One region of the Pseudomonas sp. SJZ080 genome, then DNA from elsewhere that is predicted to be linked to it. Evidence: riboswitches for the same ligand, from Rfam matches in the RefSeq annotation. Region 1 holds a riboswitch; the other holds the start of a gene.
What was found. A riboswitch is a leader RNA that binds a small molecule or an ion and turns the genes downstream of it on or off. The one in region 1 is predicted to bind cobalamin.
Positions count from the first base shown of each region.

Region 2: linked by a shared signal. The riboswitch ahead of cobO (cob(I)yrinic acid a,c-diamide adenosyltransferase) and the one ahead of FBY04_RS03845 (CbtB-domain containing protein) in region 1 are both predicted to bind cobalamin.

Region 1 covers NZ_VIUK01000002.1:296,721-302,956, reverse strand. Annotated here, with positions in the region: gene nfuA (Fe-S biogenesis protein NfuA) at 1-497, shown strand, start outside; gene cobM (precorrin-4 C(11)-methyltransferase) at 669-1,415, opposite strand; gene FBY04_RS03855 (cobalamin biosynthesis protein) at 1,498-1,911, opposite strand; gene FBY04_RS03850 (CbtA family protein) at 1,908-2,612, opposite strand; gene FBY04_RS03845 (CbtB-domain containing protein) at 2,624-2,815, opposite strand; cobalamin riboswitch at 2,934-3,162, opposite strand; cobalamin riboswitch at 3,338-3,551, shown strand; gene cobW (cobalamin biosynthesis protein CobW) at 3,651-4,712, shown strand; gene cobN (cobaltochelatase subunit CobN) at 4,716-6,236, shown strand, end outside.
Region 2 covers NZ_VIUK01000006.1:66-6,301, reverse strand. Annotated here, with positions in the region: gene cobD (threonine-phosphate decarboxylase CobD) at 1-129, opposite strand, end outside; gene cbiB (adenosylcobinamide-phosphate synthase CbiB) at 122-1,030, opposite strand; gene bluB (5,6-dimethylbenzimidazole synthase) at 1,027-1,677, opposite strand; gene FBY04_RS10385 (cobyrinate a,c-diamide synthase) at 1,674-3,071, opposite strand; gene cobO (cob(I)yrinic acid a,c-diamide adenosyltransferase) at 3,068-3,679, opposite strand; cobalamin riboswitch at 3,760-3,995, opposite strand; gene FBY04_RS10375 (hypothetical protein) at 4,150-4,734, shown strand; gene FBY04_RS10370 (sorbosone dehydrogenase family protein) at 4,802-6,115, shown strand.

The sequences.
Region 1 (6,236 bases):
TCTTCATCACCCAGCCTGGCACCCAATACGCCGAAACCTGCATTGCCTATTGCAAGCCGGGCGAAGAAAAACCCGAAGACACCGCGCTGGGGCTGAAAAGCTTCACTGCTTATATCGATTCGTTCAGCGAAGCTTTCCTGGACGACGCGGTTGTCGACTACGCCACCGACCGCATGGGCGGCCAGCTGACCATCAAGGCGCCAAACGCCAAAGTCCCGATGGTCAACGCCGACAGCCCGGTCAACGAGCGCATCAACTATTACCTGCAAACCGAAATCAACCCGGGGCTCGCCAGCCACGGCGGTCAGGTCAGCCTGATCGATGTGGTTGATGACGGCATCGCCGTGCTGAAGTTCGGCGGCGGTTGCCAAGGCTGCGGCCAGGCGGACGTCACCCTGCGTGAAGGCATCGAGCGCACCTTGCTCGAGCGCATTCCCGAACTGAAAGGTGTTCGCGACGTGACCGACCATACGCAGAAAGAAAACGCCTACTACTAAGGTGTTCGCTGCAGAAACGAAAAAACGGCACCCGTGAGTGCCGTTTTTTTATGGGTGAATTTCACTGACGCCTTCGTGAGCAAGCCCGCTCCCACATTTGTTCGCCGTCGTTCACAGATGTTGTGTTCGCTGAAGATTTAATGTGGGAGCGGGCTTGCTCGCGATGGGGCCCTACGGTCGATACAAATGCGCATGCCCGGCGCGATACAGCGATGACTCACTGAAGTGATCGCTCCCCAACACCCGACCCACCAGAATCAACGCCGTGCGCCGAAACCCCTTCGCCTCGACCTTCCCGGCAATATCCGCAATCGTTCCTACTACCCAATCCTGATCCGGCCAGGTCGCCCGATGGATCACCGCAATCGGGCAGTCCGCGCCGTAATGTGGCAGCAATTCCACGAGGATTTTCTGCAGATGATTGACCCCCAAATGAATCGCCATGGTCGCCCCATGCTGCGCCAGACTCCCCAACTCTTCACCCGCGGGCATCACAGTCTTGTCAGCGTAGCGAGTCAGAATCACGCTCTGTGACACGTCCGGCAATGTCAGCTCCGCACCCAAAAGCGCCGCGCAGGCCGCCGTGGCGGTGACACCGGGAATGATCTCAAACGGAATATCGAGTTCGCGCAGGTAGCGAATCTGTTCGCCAATCGCGCCATAAAGACTTGGGTCGCCTGAATGCACCCGCGCCACATCCTGGCCATTGGCATGGGCGGTCTTGATCAGTTCGATGATCTGTTTCAAGTGCAGTTCGGCGCTATTGACCACCCGTTCGGCGCGATGGCCTTCCAGCACCGCGGCAGGTACCAGGGAGCCGGCGTAGATGATCACCGGGCAACTGCGGATCAGCCGCTGGCCTTTGACGGTGATCAGTTCCGGGTCGCCGGGACCTGCGCCAATGAAGTAGACGGTCATCGTCGTTTCCTGTCAGAAAAAGGGTCTGGGCAAAGCTACAGATGAAGATTGCTCATGATCGAGGGCGGGATTATCGAGGATTTTACGCAGCGCTGGCCAATGCCAGGGTCGCCTGGGCGTATTTTTGTCGTGAGATCAACAGTTTTGCCGGTGCCTGAGCCAGTTGTTCTGCGAGGGCGAGGGCGGCGCTTTCCGCTACGCCATAGCAGCCGGTGCGCTCAAAAGCGATGTCCGAGCGGTGGCTGAGTTGAGGTTGATAACCAGCCAGTTGCTCACTGCTGAAGTACATCAAGGGCAGCGCGAGTTGTGCGGCGAGTTCGATCAGGCCAGGCTCGTCGCGCTTCAGGTCGATGCTGGCCAGGGCCTTGATCTGGTGAAGTCCGATTTGATGCGCCTGTAATGCCTGATCGAGTAACGCCCGCAGCGTGCTGACGGGGCAGCCGCGCTGGCAGCCCAGGCCGACCACCAAAGTCGGCGCTGTGCCGGTATCCGTCATGCGTGGTATTGGCCATCGCTTTTGCGGCGGAACAACCAGGCGCTGATCAGGCCAAGGGCCAGCCAGAACGCCACGTTGGTCAGCTGCGAAGCGATTTTGAACTGGGATTCCAGGGCTTCCGGCGCGAGCATCGAGTGCACTTCCGGTTGCGGCGCACCGATGACGTGAGGAACGGCGAGAATCGCCACACCCAGGATCTTCATCAGCCAGTGGCGGCTGAACACGATCAGCGCGATGCCGACAGCGGTGGACGCTGCAGTGCCGATCCACCAGATTTGCCGTTGTGCCAGGTCCGCCGCGGCAGTGCCCGGCAGTTCCGGTGGCAGGCCCAGGGTCGGCGCCAGTACAAACGTCGCGTAACCAGCCAGACCCCAAAGCAGACCCTGGGAGGTTTTGGTTGGCGCACGCAAGGTGTAGAGGCCGGCGAGCATCAGCGCGAAACCGACAGCCACCACCAGGTTGCCGCCAGTCGTCGACAGCACGCGCTGCCAGCCGTCTTCCGGCTCCCAGGCTTCGGCATCATGGGTGTGAGCGGCGGTACCGGCGGCGTGTTCGTGAACTTCAACCGCAGCCGGCTCGGATTTTTCGTAAGTCTCAGCCTGCAGAATCAGCGGGGCGACCCAGAAACTTTGCAGCAGAGTCAGCAACAGGGCGGCCAGCAGCCCGGTGAAACCCGCGGTTTGCGCAATACGCTTGATCATGTCGGCAGGTCTCAATGGCACGGGAAGGCAGAGCTGTGGCGGGTATCGTGCGCTGCGTTGTGCACTGCTTCGATGTGCGAAAAACCGGCGAAATACACAAGGCACGCGCCAAGAATCGACGCACACACGGCGGCGGTCAGGCGTTGGCTCAGGGTTGTTGTGGTGCTGGCGGTGCTGTGGCCGGTGCTGCTGATGATCGACATGGCGCTTCCCTCTGGTCTGTCAGCGGGTGAATAGAGCGCATGGAAGATCCCTGCGAATCGGGCTCGCAGAGATTCAAACAGCGCCCGCCCACCGCGGGTTTGTTATTCAGTGAACAGAACGTCACTTTGTGTTGCGGGCCGGTCTCCGGGCTCGCGAGGGGCTTGGGCGTCAGCCGAAACCTGCAAGCGTCACCTTCCCATGCCTAACTGCTGGCACAGTGGATCTGACGCTTCGCTCGCTTACCGTTGCGGGGGCAGCACCGGACTGACATGGCTTTGAGTAAAGCACATGATTCACCGGTTTCCCGTTTCACCCTGTGAAGGGCACCCGTAACAAGGTGCGTAGGAGAGCATGGGCAGGGGTTGGGCGTCAATTGGCAGGGGTTCTCAATTGGGATTGAAATGATGATTTGTAGGAGCTGCCGAAGGCTGCGATCTTTTGATCCTGTTTTTTAAAAGCAAAATCAAAAGATCGCAGCCTTCGTCAGCGCCTACAGACATTGACCCGCCCCAAGACGATGCGTAGCCTTGCGCTTTCGAGGTTCTTCGGCGTTTGCCGAAGCTAAGAAGGGAACGCGGTCGATGCCGCGGCTGCCCCCGCAACTGTGAACGGTGATGTTCGCTGCCACGCCACTGCACGCTCCAGCCCTGGAGCCCGCGGGAAGGCGCAGCAAACGCCAGTCCAGCGACTGGCACACCGTCAGCCAGGAGACCTGCCTCGACACGAATTCTCACTACAACCGGGCGGGGTGATCCGGTGGCGAAATCTTCCGCGCGCGCATTCGTTGCAGCGGTCGTCGTCCCGTATGCCCGCCACCTTGCCAAAGGGCATCCGATGAAAACACTGGCCAAACTCCCCGTCACCATCGTTACCGGCTTCCTCGGCTCGGGCAAAACCACCTTGCTGCGGCACATGCTGGACAACGCTCAGGGCCGCCGCATTGCGGTGATCGTCAACGAGTTCGGCGAACTGGGCATCGACGGCGAAATCCTCAAGCAATGTTCCATCGGCTGCACCGAAGAAGAAGCCAACGGCCGGGTCTACGAACTGGCCAACGGCTGCCTGTGCTGCACCGTCCAGGAAGAATTCTTCCCGGTGATGCGCGAACTGGTCGCTCGTCGCGGCGACCTTGACCACATCCTGATCGAAACCTCCGGCCTGGCCCTGCCAAAGCCTTTGGTGCAAGCCTTCCAGTGGCCGGAAATCCGCAGCGCCTGCACGGTTGACGCGGTGATCACCGTGGTCGACAGCCCGGCTGTTGCCGCCGGCACTTTCGCGGCCTTCCCGGATCAGGTCGACGCCCAGCGCAAACTCGACCCGAACCTGGACCACGAATCGCCCCTGCACGAACTGTTCGCCGACCAACTGGCCAGCGCCGACCTGGTGATTCTCAACAAGGCCGACCTGATCAGCCCGGAAGACCTGGCTCGCGTACGCCTGGAAGTCGCCGAAGAACTGCCGCCGGCGGTGAAAGTCATCGAAGCCAGCAGCGGTCGCCTGCCACTGGACGTGCTGATCGGCCTCGGCGCCGGTTCCGAAGAGCACATCGACAGCCGTCACAGCCATCATGATCACCACCATGAAGGCGAAGATGATCACGATCACGACGCGTTCGACTCCATTTCCATCGAACTGCCACAAGCCGACGAAAGCCTGCTGCTGGACGCGCTGACCCAACTGGTGGTCAAGCACGGCATTCTGCGGGTCAAAGGCTTCGCCGCCATCCCGAACAAACCGATGCGTCTGTTGATCCAGGGCGTGGGCACGCGTTTCGACAAGCACTTCGATCGTCAGTGGGGCACTGATGAAGCGCGCACCACGCGTCTGGTGTTGATCGGTCAGGAGTTGGACGCCGCGCAACTCGAAGTGCAACTGCGCGCCGCGCTCAGCGTTTAACCCATGCACCTGCTCAGGACCCAGCCCGGCGCTTTCGTGTCGGACGACAACATTGCCGACCTTGGACAAACCCCCGCCGAGCTGGTGATCCTGTGCAGCGGTGATTCCAGCCTGGCGCTGCTCGCCGAAGCGGCGCAGCAATTGCCGGACCATTACCCGAGCGTGCGCCTGGCCAATCCGATGCAGGTGCAGAACCATGCGTCGGTCGACCTGTATGTCGATGAAGTGCTGCGCCACGCCAAGGTAATTCTGATTTCGCTGCATGGCGGCATTGCCTATTGGCGTTACGGCGTCGAGCGTCTGGTCGAGCTTTCGCAGCGCGGCGTGCAGCTGATTCTGGTGCCCGGCGATGATCGCCCGGACCCGGAGCTCAGCGACCTCAGCACGGTTGGCGTCGAAGACCGCGACCGGCTCTGGCATTACCTGCGCCAGGGCGGCATGGCCAACGCCCTCGATCTGTTTCGCTGTCTGGCCAATCGCTGGCTGGATCGCGACTATGCGTGGGCCGAACCGCAAACCCTGCCGCGTACCGCGATCTATCACCCACAAAAAAGCCCCGCCGCATTGAGTGATTGGCACGCCGACTGGCAAGCCGGTCAACCGGTGGCGGCGGTGCTGTTTTACCGCTCGCATTTGCAGGCGGCGAACACTGCGTTCATCGATGTTTTCTGCCAGCGTTTGCAAACGGCGGGGTTGAACCCCTTGCCGATTGCCGTGGCCAGTTTGAAAGAGCCCGGCTGCCTGGCGGTGGTCGAGGACTGGCTGGATGAAGTCGAAGCAGGGGTGATTCTCAACACCACCGGTTTCGCTCAATCCAGCCCCGAAGCGCCGCATTTGCGGCCGTTCCGCCGCAATATCCCGGTGATCCAGGCCATCTGCGCCCAGGACAATGAACCCGGTTGGCGTGCCAGCGAGCAAGGTCTTGGTCCGCGGGATCTGGCGATGCACATTGCGCTGCCAGAACTGGACGGCCGGATCATCAGCCGCCCGATCAGTTTCAAGGACCTGGCGTGGCGCAGTGAGCGCAGTCAGTCCGATGTGGTCTGTTACCGCCCTGCACCTGAGCGCATGGATTTTGTCGCCGAACTGGCGCGGCGCTGGATCGATCTCGCGCGGCTGCCGAACAGCGAAAAACGCATCGCCCTGATCCTCGCCAATTACCCGACCCGCGACGGGCGCATTGGCAATGGCGTCGGCCTCGATACACCCGCCGCAGCGTTGAACATCCTTCGTGCGTTGCACGCAGAAGGTTATCCGCTGCCCGCCGAACTGCCCGACAGCGGCACCGCGTTGATCCAGCAATTGCTCGGCGGTGTCAGCAACGACCTCGATACCCTCGACCAGCGTCCGTGTCATCAAAGCCTGGCCCTGGACGACTACAACTCGATGTTCAACGCCTTGCCCGAGGCCAACCGCCAAGCCGTGCTGGAGCGCTGGGGCACACCCGAAAGCGACCCGATGTTCCGCGGCGGGCGGATGATGATCGCCGGACTGCGTTTGGGCCTGACCTTCATCGGCATTCAA
Region 2 (6,236 bases), on a different contig from region 1:
GGCGCGCAACGGAATGTCCGGGACTGGAAACGCCCAGGGCGCGAGGCCGCTGGACAGGTCAAGCCAATCGGCTTCGGCGATGCCGTATTCGAGCGCGGCCTTGCGCAACCGTCCACCGTGTTCAAGCATAGAATTCAGCCCCCACGCAAAGAATCAGCAGCCATAACCATACCCCGCGCTGGACCAATTGCCAGCCACGGTCAATGGAGTCGGCATCCGCCGGCACGCCTTCGCCCAACGGCGGACGCTGATGCAATTCGCCGTGATAAATCGCCGCCCCGCCCAACTCGACGCCCAGCGCACCGGCACCGGCGGCCATCACCGGACCGGCGTTCGGGCTGTCCCAGGTCGGGCCCTGGGTGCGCCAGCATTTCAGGGCGAGTCGGGTTTTGCCCAACAGCGCGTAGGTCAATGCGACCAGTCGCGCAGGAATATAGTTGAGCACGTCGTCGATCTTCGCTGCGGCCCAGCCGAAACGTTCGAAGCGCTCGTTGCGATAACCCCACATCGCATCCAGCGTATTGCTCAATCGGTAGAGCACCACGCCGGGCGCACCGGCCACGGCAAACCAGAACAGCGCGGCAAACACCGCGTCACTGCCGTTCTCCAGGACGGATTCGGTGGCGGCACGAGCGACTTCGGTTTTATCCAGTTCACTGGTCTGGCGACTGACCAGGTAACCGACACGCGTGCGCGCTTCCTCCAGATCATCACTGCGCAGCGCCTTCGCCACAGGCGTGACGTGTTCACCGAGGCTGCGCATGCCGAGCGCGCAATAGAGCGCGAGAATCTCGACGATCCAGCCGACATAAGGCGCCCAGGAAAAAGCCGTGGCGAGCAAGGTCAGCGGCACGACCGCGATCACCCAGGCGGTAACGCCGTGGCTGCGCCAGCCGCGTCCACCGCCATTGAAACGTTGTTCGATGCGGTCGGCAAAACGGCCGAACGCCACCAGCGGATGCCAGCGCCTGGGTTCACCCAGCAGCGCATCCAGCGCAACTGCGGCGATACTCAACAACGCCACACTCATTGACTCACTCCCCAAAAATTCTCATACAGCAATTCACTTAGCGGACGCGCCTGCGCCCAGCCTTCGAGTACCAGCATCGGCGCCGGATAGAATTCCTTGACCGGCCCGAGGCAAAGAATCGCCAAGGGCTTGGCTCCGACGGGCAACCCCAGCAGATCGGCCAAGGCTTGCGGTTCGAATAAAGAGACCCAGCCCATGCCGAGTCCTTCGGCACGGGACGCCAGCCACAGGTTCTGGATTGCGCAGGACAGCGAGGCCATGTCCATTTCCGGCAAGGTCCGGCGACCGAAAATGTGGCGTTCACGATCGTCCATCAGCGCGGCGACCAACACTTCTGCGCAATCGTTGATGCCTTCGACTTTCAGCTTCATGAATTCGTCGGTGCGTTCGCCGAGGGCTTCGGCGGTGCGGATGCGTTCTTCTTCCACCAGCAACTGGATCTTTCCGCGCAGGGCGCGATCGCTGATGCGGATGAATCGCCAGGGCTGCATCAGGCCGACGCTTGGGGCCTGATGCGCGGCTTCGAGCAGGCGCCGGAGCAACTCGGGTTCGACGGTGCCACCGCTGAAGTGGCGCATGTCTCGGCGCTCGGCTATCGCGCGATACACCGCCTCCCGTTCGGCCGGACTGAATGCGTTGTCGGTCATGGCCTCTTCGCGAGCAAGCCCGCTCCCACAGGGGTTAGGTGATCCAGTGTGGGAGCGACGGTGCGACGATTCGACGTGTTCGCGATGGCGTCCTCACGGTCAGGCGCAAACAACGCGGCAACAGCCGTCGGATTGGACGGAAAATAAAAATGCACGTAGGAAGCCGTCATCCGTCCCTCACGATAAACCGCTTCCGCACCCCGCCCGCCGTTAGGGCTCAGGCCACGGGCAATCGGCTCAAGTTCGGTACTGGTCAACGAATGGTGATAGGTATGCCCACGCAGCGAACCTTCGGGTAACTCGACCGCCTGCAACGCCAGTGCCGCCAGCCGTTTCTGCATCACCGCGTCACCGGCCAGCAAACCGACCAGCTCTGCGCGAGTACCTTCGACATCGGTCAACGAATCGAGCAAATACAACATCCCGCCACACTCGGCCAACAATGGCTTGCCCGCCGCGTGGTGAGCGCGGATGGCATTGAGCATCGGGGCGTTCTGCGCCAGCGCCACATGGTGTAACTCCGGGTAACCGCCCGGCAGATAGAGGCTGTCAGCCTCCGGCAATTGCGCGTCGCGGATCGGCGAGAAAAACAGCAACTCGGCACCCATGGCTCGCAGCAAGTCCAGACTTGCGCCGTAGGTGAATGCGAAGGCTTCGTCGCGGGCCACGGCAATTCGCACACCGGCCAACAACGGCTCGGCGGCGATCACGTCCGGCGCAGCGAATTCCACTGCGGGTGGCAGCGCGACTTCGCAACTGCTGGCCAAGGCATCGGCCGCCGCATCCAGGCGCAGATCGAGATCGTTCAATTCACTGGCCTGGACCAGGCCGAGGTGCCGACTCGGCAATTCAATCCCGGTTTCCCGGGACAACGCGCCGTACCAGCGCAAGCCTTCAGTGAGGCTGCCTTCAAGCAATTGCGCATGGCGCAAAGTGCCCACACGGTTGGCCAGCACTCCGGCGAACGGCAGGTCCGGCTGATACTTCGCCAACCCCAACGCCAGCGCGCCGAAGGTCTGCGCCATCGCCGTGCCGTCGATCACCCCGAGCACCGGCACACCGAAATGCCGCGCCAGGTCAGCGCTGGAAGGCGTGCCGTCGAACAAGCCCATGACACCTTCGATCAGGATCAGATCCGCTTCGCCGGCGGCTTCCCACAACAGTCGACGACTTTCCTGCTCGCCGACCATCCACATGTCCAGTTGATAGACCGGCGCACCGCTGGCGCGCTCGAGAATCATCGGATCGAGAAAGTCCGGGCCGCATTTGAACACGCGCACCTTGCGCCCCTGATTGCGATGCAAACGGGCCAGCGCGGCAGTGACGGTGGTCTTGCCCTGACCGGAGGCCGGCGCGGCAATCAAGACCGCCGGGCAATGACGGGGCTGATTCACAGCTCGACGCCTTTTTGCGCTTTGATCCCGGCCTGGAAGGCGTGCTTGATGACGCCCATTTCAGTGACGGTGTCGGCCAGTTCGATCATTTCCGGCTTGGCGCCGCGGCCGGTGACGACCACGTGCTGCATTGGCGGACGCGCCTGCAAGTCGCTGAGCACCTGATCAAGATCGAGGTAACCGTGCTTGAGGGCGATGTTCAATTCATCCAGCACCACCAGACCGACCGACGGATCACGCAACAATTCACGGGAAACGGCCCAGGCGGCTTCGGCGGCGGCGATGTCACGCTGGCGGTCCTGGGTTTCCCAGGTAAAGCCCTCGCCCATCACATGAAAACGCACCTGCTCGGGAAAGCGCCGGAAAAACAGTTCTTCGCCCGTGCTGTTGCGGCCCTTGATGAACTGCACCACGCCGCACTGCATGCCGTGGCCCATGGAGCGGGCGAGCATGCCGAACGCCGAGCTGCTTTTGCCTTTGCCATTGCCGGTCAGCACCAGCAGCAGGCCGCATTCATTCGGCGAATTGGCGATGCGTTCGTCGATCACGGCTTTTTTGCGCAGCATGCGCGCCAGATGGCGTTCGTCACGATCGGGAGTATCAGTCATGGGGGAGCTCTCCGTTGAGGCTGGATAACGGCGGGCAGGCACAAGAATAGACGGCAAGAAGCCTGGCATCGCCCACCGTGATGCCGCTGGATGGATCAGGCCGGTCTCCGGGCTCATGAGCGGCGTTTCGCCTGACTGCGCGCCTTCCCATGCCGGTATCGACACAGTGGCAAAAATGCTCAGTCTTCACTCATTTACCGTTGCGGGGGCAGCGCCGGAATCGTGATTGTTCCTGAATTGAACGAACGCACTCACCGGCTTCCCTGTTTCACTCTGTCGACCAAGGTCACAGAGCACCTGAAACAAGCCGCGAAGGTTAGAGGGTTGGGGGTGGAGCGTCAATTAAAGCCGGGACGCCGTCGGGCGAATAACTGCCGCTGATCAATTTACTGACGCCAATCTTGTGCCACACTTCCAGCAGTGATATCAAAGAGCCACAACCCCACATCACAATAACAAGGGTAAGCCACATGCAAGGCATGATCATCAGCAATCCGAAGCTGGAATTCCTGCGCCCGGTTCTCGAACGCTGGTTTGACTGTATCGACCGTTATAACGCCGTGCGCGGCGATAATGACACGCCTTACTGGTACGACGAAAAAGCCAACCTCGGCTTGCTCTCGGCCGCCGCGTGGATGGCGGAAATGGTCACGCTGCAACAGACCCCCAGCCGCAAACAGAACGAGGAAGGTGAACGCAACGCCCGCGCCGACCTGTTCATCGCCACCAGCGAAGAGCGTGCCTACCTTCAAGCCACGCAACGCTGGCCGCGGGTCAACAGCCTGAACCTGACACAAGCGCTGGCCGATATCACCAGCGACGCCAGGCGAATCAGCTACGCCAGCGACCTGAAAGTCGGCTGCCTGTTCGTTGCACCGCAAAAAGCCCAGCACGGCGCTACCCCGGAAGAACTCCAGGACATGGTCGACGACCTGCAAAAGGAACACACCTGTGCCGTCGCCTGGTATTTCCCCTACGCGTATCGCAAGTTGCGCAATGAAGCGGGCAACTATCACCCCGGCATCGCCGTGCTGTTCAAGGAAGCCCGCGGCTGACGGTTGAACCATCGCGGGCTTGCGCTTCTCTACTGATCAGGTCACTGCATTTTTAGGGAAGATCAGCATGCGCAAGCCCCCGTTCGTTCTCGTCATCGTCCTCGCCGGAGGGCTCGTCGCCTGCGGCGAAACCTCCAGACTGCAAGTCTCCGACGGCACCGGCCCGTCGCCCAAACTGCCCGAACCGAACAAAACCCTGATCCCGACGGTGAACATCGCCCCGGCGATCGGCTGGCCGGACGGTGCGAAACCCATCGCCGCCGCGGGCACTCAGGTGGCGGCGTTCGCCGAAGGCCTCGATCACCCGCGCTGGCTGTATGTGCTGCCGAACGGTGACGTGCTCGTCGCCGAAACCAACGCGCCGCCAAAACCCGATGACGGCAAAGGCGTTAAAGGCTGGGTCATGAAGAAAGTCATGGGACGCGCCGGTGCCGCCGTGCCGAGCCCGAACCGCATTACACTGTTGCGGGACAAGGATCATGACGGCATCGCCGACACCCGTACGGTGTTTCTGGAAAACCTCAATTCGCCCTTCGGCATGACGCTGGTCGGCAATGACCTGTATGTCGCCGACACGGACCGCTTGCTGCGTTTCCACTATGAGAATGGCGACACGGCCATCAAGTCGCAGCCGATCAAAGTGGTAGACCTGCCGGGAGGTACGCTGAATCACCACTGGACCAAAAACGTCATTGCCAGCAAGGACGGCAGCAAGCTGTACGTCACGGTGGGTTCCAACAGCAATGTCGCCGAAAACGGCATGGATCAGGAAGAAGGCCGCGCGGCGATCTGGGAAGTGGATCGCGCCACCGGCAATCACCGGATCTTCGCCTCCGGCCTGCGCAACCCCAACGGTATGGCGTGGGAACCGCAGAGTGGAGCGTTATGGACTGCTGTGAACGAACGGGATGAAATCGGCAGCGACCTGGTGCCGGACTACATCACTTCAGTGAAGGACGGCGGGTTCTACGGCTGGCCTTACAGCTATTACGGCCAGCACGTCGACATTCGCGTCGAACCGCAAAACCCTGACCTGGTCGCCAAAGCCATCGCACCGGACTATGCAGTCGGCCCGCACACCGCGTCACTGGGCCTGACGTTCGCTGAAGGCAACTCGCTGCCAGCGCAATTCAAGGAAGGCGCGTTCATTGGGCAGCACGGTTCGTGGAACCGTAAACCGCACAGTGGTTACAAAGTGATATTCGTGCCGTTCAGTACCGGCAAGCCAAACGGGCAACCTGTGGATGTACTTACGGGTTTCCTCAATGACGAAGAGAAAGCCATGGGTCGGCCGGTGGGTGTGGTGATTGATCAGCAGGGTGATTTGCTGGTGGCCGATGATGTGGGGAACAAGGTGTGGCGGGTTTCTGCGGCGAAGTAATCTCGAACCGCCAATACATAACAAATGTGGGAGCGGGCTTGCTCGCGAATGCTGACCGACAGTCAACATTGAAGTTGAATGTTATGACGCATTCGCGAGCAAGCCCGCTTGTGTCTAGATC